Regions from separate parts of the Kitasatospora sp. NPDC051853 genome, predicted to be linked through region 2. Evidence: predicted binding sites of a transcription regulator. Region 2 holds the regulator's gene; the other holds the start of a gene.
The links. The regulator HspR, encoded in region 2, represses chaperone genes until heat shock. The targets are predictions, from matches to a motif close to TTGAGNNNNNNNNNCTCAA.
Positions count from the first base shown of each region.

Region 1 (3,406 bases), on a different contig from region 2:
CCGCCCGGACGATCCGGCCGGGGAGCGCCCCGACGTAGGTGCGCCGGTGACCGCGGATCTCCGCCTCGTCCCGCACGCCGCCGAGGGCGACCCGGACGAACTCCCGGCCCATCGCCCGGGCCACCGACTCGCCGAGCGAGGTCTTGCCGACCCCGGGCGGGCCGACCAGGGCGAGCACCGCACCGCCGCGGCGGCCGCCGACCTGGCCCAGGCCCTGCTCCGCGCGGCGCTTGCGCACCGCCAGGTACTCGACGATCCGGTCCTTCACGTCGGACAGGCCGGCGTGGTCGGCGTCCAGCACCGCGCGGGCGCCGTTGATGTCGTAGGAGTCCTCCGTCCGCACGTTCCACGGCAGTTCGAGGACGGTGTCCAGCCAGGTGCGGATCCAGGAGCCCTCGGGCGACTGGTCGGAGGAGCGCTCCAGCTTGTCGACCTCCTTGAGCGCGGCCTCCCGGACCTTCTCGGGCAGCTCGGCCGCCTCGACCCGGGCCCGGTAGTCGTCCTCCTCGTCGGCCGGGTCTCCGTTCAGCTCGGCCAGCTCCTTGCGGACGGCCTCCAGCTGACGGCGCAGCAGGAACTCCTTCTGCTGCTTGGCCACGCCCTCCTCGACGTCCTTGCGGATGGTGTCGTTGACCTCCTCCTCCGCGAGGTGCTCGCGGAGCAGGACCAGCGCGTACTCCAGCCGGGCCAGCTGGTCCGACTCCAGCAGCACCTTGAGCTTCTGCTCGGCGGTGACGAAGGGGGCGTACCCGATGTTGTCCGCCAGCTCGCCGACCTTGTCGATCTGCGAGACCCGGTCCACCACCTGCCAGGCGCCGCGCTTGCGCAGCCAGTGGGTGGAGAGCGCCTTGTACTCCTTCACCAGCTCGGCGGCCCGGCCGGCCACCGGCAGCCCGGCGTCCGACTCGTGGAAGGTGCTGGTCTCCACCCAGAGCGCGGCACCGGGCCCGGTCGTGCCGGCGCCGATCCGCACCCGTCGCACGGCGCGCACCAGCGCCGCCGGGTCCCCGTCCGAGAGCCGGCCGACCTGCTCGACGGTGGCCAGCGTGCCGACCGAGGCGTACGAGCCGTCCAGCCGCGGCACCAGCAGCACCTGCGGCTTGGCCCCGCCGGAGACGGCGGCCCGGGCCGCGTCCACGACGGCACGCACCTCGGAGTCCTTCAGGTCCAGCGGGACCACCATGCCGGGGAGCACGACCTCGTCGTCGAGGGGGAGCACGGGCAGGGTGAGCGGAGTGGACGTCGATGCCATGATCTCTCCCCAGTCAGTGAAGTTGAGTTGACCTGACTAAGGTTTGGCGGGCCGAGAATGTTCCCCGGCAGTTGTTCGCTCTGAGCGATCAGGGCATTGCCCCAGGCGGGGGCGGTGCGCCAGAGTGCCGAACGTGGAAATCCAGCCCACCGAGTTCGGCATCCGGGTCAACCTCCCGGAGCCCCGCCGACTTCCCGCCGCCCTCCGCAGCCGAGCCCTCGCCGAGGACGCGGACGGGCTGCTGCTCTCCGCCCCGCACCCCGGCGGCACCACAGAACAGGCCCTGCGGACCGTCCTCGCCGGACCGGCCGCCGAGCTCGGCCTCGACCTGGCCGGCCTGGAGATCTGGGACGGCGAACCCTTCGCCCGGCTCGACGACGCCGACGGGCGCCCCCTGCTCTACGCCGAGCTCGGCCGCGACCCGGCGGCACCCGAGGAACCCACCGGGACGGGGCCCGAACCGACGGACGCCGTCCGGGAACTGATCGACTACCTCTCGCTCTGGCTGCTGGTCACCGTCGAGACCGAGGACCCCGACGACCCGTCGGCGCGCGACCTCGCCGCACGCCTCGCCCGCGAACTGGCCGACACCCTCGCCCCCGACGCCACCGTCACCACCGGCCGCGCCCCGCACGGCGCCACCGCCGTGGTCCGCCCCACCTGGCTCGACACCGCGGACGTCCGTGCCGCCCTCCTCACGGCCTGCCGCGCCCTCCCCGGCCCCTGGAGCCCGCCCGACGTCCTGGAGACCCCCGACGGCGACTGCGCCACCGCCACCCGCGGCACCGTCCACCTCTCCGCCGCCACCGGCCCCGTCTTCGCCGAACTCACCCGCCGCCACCAACTCCCCTGAGGGACGCGGCTACACCCCCCGGAGGCACGAGGAACGTACGTGGTCACCCCGGGGGCGCGAGGAACTGCGCGAGTGCGGAAGGCGGCCCAGCGCCAGATCGGGGCACACGAGCCAGCTGCACGCGCCCCCGTTCGCACCCGATGAAAGTGGCTACCCCAGGGGCGCGAGGAACTGCGCGAACCCGGAAGACGGACCAGCGCTAGATCGGGGCACGCGAGCCGGTTGCAGCACGTGCCGTTCCCCTGCGCGCAGTTCCCCGCGCCCCCGGGGTGACCACGTACGGGGTCGCGCGCCGCAGCCAGGGCCAGAGGGCGATGCCCACCAGGAGGGCGACCGGGTGGCCGATGCCGGTCACGAGGTCGGTGTCGTCGAGGAGTTGACGGCCGATCAGGGCGGCGGCGCCGCCCAACGCGCACAGGCGGCCAGGGGGCGCGAAGAGCCCGGCGAGCGCCCCCAGGGACGCCAACACGCCGTAGCTCACCCCGATGTCCAGGCCGTCGAGCGCCGCGGCGTCCAACCGCCCGGCCGCGACGGCCGCGAGCACCACCGCCTGCGAGAGCAGCGTCGCGAGCACGTGCCCGGCCGCGAACACCGCCGCCGCCCGCCGCCCGCCGACCCGCCGTTCCAGCGGTGCCACGGTGACCGCGAAGGCCCAGAAGTAGGGCATCCAGACCGGCCCGGCCACCCATGTCCCGCTCAGCAGCAGGGAGCCGATGGGGTGGTCCAGCAGGTTGTGGGCGTCCGAGCTGGAGTAGCCCTGGAGCCGGTCGACCACCGCCTGGTCGCCGAAGCGGGCGAACAGCGTGGTGCCCAGCAGCAGGGCGAGGTACCCGAGCGCGAAGGGGTTGCGGCGGGGCGTGGGGAGCACGCCCCGCAGACCGGCGCGCAGCCGTGACCGGAGATCAGCCATTCCGCCCTCCGGTCGACTCGTGCCACCATGTGACTTGTCGTGCTCACGGTACTTCGCAGAACGCCCACGGTACTTCCCCGTACTGGGAGCCTCCTGTGAATCCGCTGTGAGCTCGGTTCGAACCCTGCCCGCCGTTGGTCCGGACCAGCCCTACGCCTACGGACCAGTAGCGAACCCGCCCAGGAGTCTGTCATCCCTTCAACGGCATACGCACCGTTACGGGCGATATTTTCGGCGGGTAAGGTATCGCCCCGTGCCGCATCCCGGGCCCGGGGCGAGGCCGGCCAACAGGCCGGTTGTGCCCGGTTCACCTGCCGGGATGCTCGCGGTGTACGTACGCTGCGACCAGAGCGGAACGGATGCGCGGACCACACCTGCGTACCCTTCCGGG
Region 1 covers NZ_JBITBY010000011.1:200,246-203,651, forward strand. Annotated here, with positions in the region: gene lon (endopeptidase La) at 1-1,252, opposite strand, end outside; gene ACIA8O_RS29735 (hypothetical protein) at 1,386-2,105, shown strand; gene ACIA8O_RS29740 (rhomboid-like protein) at 2,305-3,015, opposite strand.
Region 1: the regulator HspR is predicted to act here: its motif matches at 1,275-1,293, upstream of lon (endopeptidase La).

Region 2 (3,406 bases):
CGGGCTGCAGCAGTTCGGCAAGGAGGGCGAGCCCTTCGACCCGACGCTGCACGAGGCGCTGATGCACAGCTACTCCTCCGACGTCACCGAGGACACCTGCGTGCAGATCCTCCAGCCCGGCTACCGGATCGGCGAGCGGATCATCCGCCCGGCGATGGTGGCCGTGGCGGAGCCCCAGCCGGGCACCCAGACCACCGCCGCCGCGGATGCCGACTCGTCGGACTCCGACAAGGCCGACGGTGCCTCGGAGAGCTGACACGGCACGCACTGCGGAGTCGTCCGTCGTCCTGGACGACGGGCGGCTCCGCAGTGCCGTATCCCCGACCGACCCAGTACGGAACAGCCACGGGAGGTGGCGGCAGCCATGAGCGCGAAGGACTACGTGGAGAAGGACTACTACAAGGTCCTCGGCGTGCCCAAGGACGCCACCACCGCCGAGATCAAGAAGACGTACCGCAAGCTCGCCCGCGAGTTCCACCCGGACGCCAACAAGGGTGACGCCAAGGCCGAGGAGAAGTTCAAGGACATCTCCGAGGCGTACGACGTCCTCTCCGACGACAAGCGCCGCAAGGAGTACGACGAGGCTCGCAGCCTCTTCGGCAACGGCGGCTTCCGGGCCGGCGGCCAGCAGGGCGGCGGCTTCGACTTCGGCGACCTGTTCGGCGGGGCGGGCGGCCAGGCGGGCGGCGGCGGGGTCGGCGACCTGTTCGGCGGCCTGTTCAACCGCGGGCCCCGGCAGCCCCAGCCGCGCCGCGGCGCGGACGTCGAGACCGAGGTGACGCTGGCCTTCGAGGAGGCCGTGGACGGCGCCACCGTGCCGCTGCGGATGACCAGCCAGGCCGCCTGCCGGGCGTGTTCCGGCACCGGCGCCAAGGCCGGCACCACCCCCCGGGTCTGCCCCACCTGCGTCGGCGCGGGCACCGTCAGCCGGGGCCAGGGCGCCTTCGCGCTCTCCGAGCCCTGCCGGGACTGCAAGGGCCGCGGCATGCTGGTCGACGACCCCTGCACGGTCTGCCACGGCAGCGGGCGGGCCTCCTCGGCCCGCACCATGCAGGTGCGCATCCCGGCCGGGGTCCAGGACGGCCAGCGGATCAGGCTCAAGGGCAAGGGCGCCCAGGGCGAGCGGGGCGGCCAGCCCGGCGACCTCTACGTCACCGTGCACGTGGACGCCCACCCGGTGTTCGGCCGCAAGGCGGACAACCTGACCGTCACCGTGCCGGTCACCTTCCCCGAAGCCGCGCTCGGGGGCACCATCGAGGTGCCCACCCTGAACGGCCCCTCGGTGAAGCTGAAGCTCCCGGCCGGGAGCGCCAACGGACTCACCCTGCGGGCCCGTGGCAAGGGAGCCACCCGCAAGGACGGCACCCGCGGCGACCTGCTGGTCACCGTGGAGGTCGTGGTCCCCAAGCACCTGGACGACGAGGCCCTCGCCGCCCTGGAGCAGTACCGCGAGGCCACCGCCTCGGACGACCCGCGAGCCGCCCTCTTCAAGGCGGCAGAGGGAGCGTGATGACCAGATGAGCCCGACCCCTCCGATCGGTCCCGGCCTCGGCGAGGGCCTCCCCGGCGGCGCCCCGCGCCCCCGGGTGGGCGCGACCCACTACGTGCTGACCGAGGACACCCCGGTCTACGTGATCTCGGTCGCGGCCGAGCTCTCCGGTCTGCACCCGCAGACGCTGCGCCAGTACGACCGCCTCGGCCTGGTCTGCCCCGACCGCACCGCCGGCCGCGGCCGCCGCTACTCGGCCCGGGACATCCAGCAGCTGCGCGAGGTCCAGCGCCTCTCCCAGGACGAGGGCATCAACCTGGCCGGCATCAAGCGGATCATCGAGCTGGAGAACCAGGTCGCCGCCCTCCAGTCCAAGGTCACCGAGATGGTCGACGCCCTGGAGGGCGCGGCCGCCGCCCTCCAGCAGCGGGAGGCCGCGGTGCACGCCTCCTACCGCCGGGACCTGGTCCCCTACCAGCAGGTCCAGCAGTCCAGCGCCCTGGTGGTGTGGCGTCCGAAGCGGTAGGCCCTGTTCCGCCCCGGCCGTTGGTACCCCTCCCATCAGAGGGGTACCAACGGCCGGGGCGGAATGGAATAGTGCGGGGTGCACCGCCTGACCAGCATTCGGCGACGGGCAGCACGAGGGGCACGTACGTCCTAGGATCGTGATCCGTGGAAGCACGTATCGGCAGGGGTTCGGACGATCACGAGGAGCCTTAGATGAGTGGTCGGGAGCAGCTCGGCTCCACCTCCGGGCGGCCTGACATCCTCTCCTCCGATGCCCGCTCGCTCTACCTGGCCGCCATCCGGGACAAGGGGCAGTTGAATAGGGAAAAGGTGGGCCCGAGCGAGAATGAGGCGCTCGCCGAGTTGTTGAATATCGGGCTATTGGTTCCGGACAGCGACGATCCTGACGTGCTCATTGCCGTAGATCCGAAGCAGTTGGGTACGGCACTCAGCAATACCTGGCAGCGCCAGGCACTCGATCTTCTCGCTCACGCAGTGGCCCTTCCTGCGGACCTGCACGAGCTGGCGGAGGCGTTCCACACTCCGGAGCAGGTGGGCGGCAAGATCGAGTACGTCCGCGGCAAGGTCCTCATCAATCAGCGCCTGGCGCAGACCGCCGCGGCCGGCATGGAAGAGGCACTGGCACTGCAACCGGGGGGCCCGCGGCCGCCCGAGACCCTCGCGGGGACCATCGACCGGGACCTCGAGACACTGCGGCGCGGCGCGACGATGCGCACGATCTACCACCCGAGCACCCGCTACCACCAGCCGACCAGGGACTACGTGGCCACCCTCGCGAAAGCCGGTGGCCAGTTCCGCACCCTGGACGAGCCGTACACCCGGCTGATCGTGATCGACCGCAAGGTGGCCGTGATCCCGGTGGCGGACGACCTGAGCCTCGCCGCGTTCATCCGGGACCAGGCCGTGATCGACTACTTGGTGGAGGAAGTGTTCGAGCGGAACTGGAACCGGGCGCTGGCGTTCGAGGGCGACCGCACGGTGCCGCAGGAGGTGGTGTCAGGTCTGCGCCAGACGATCATCGACCTCATGCTGGCGGGCACCAACCACAGGGTGATCGCACGTCGGCTCGGGATCAGCGAGCGCACGCTGGCGCGCCACATAGCCGAGATGCGGGAAGACTACAACGTCGACTCCCTGTTCCAACTCGGCTACGTCCTCGCCCGGGCCTCCCATGAGGATCTCGGTGAACGCTGAACGGTCCGGCCGGTCAGCGGCAGCCCCGGCACCCCAGGGCGAAGCGCCCTAGGGACCCTGTCCCCGCGTCCGGGGGCCACCCGTCCGCCGGGGCTCAGGTCCAGCTGATGTCGTCGGCAGCCTGCGTGATGGCGACCTTGGCAGCGCTCGGCGAGGTCCCTGCGGCGTCGGCGCCCGCAGCGGAGTACGCGCCGA
Region 2 covers NZ_JBITBY010000003.1:137,677-141,082, forward strand. Annotated here, with positions in the region: gene grpE (nucleotide exchange factor GrpE) at 1-256, shown strand, start outside; gene dnaJ (molecular chaperone DnaJ) at 365-1,510, shown strand; gene ACIA8O_RS09625 (heat shock protein transcriptional repressor HspR) at 1,518-2,015, shown strand; gene ACIA8O_RS09630 (hypothetical protein) at 2,210-3,211, shown strand; gene ACIA8O_RS09635 (hypothetical protein) at 3,306-3,406, opposite strand, start outside.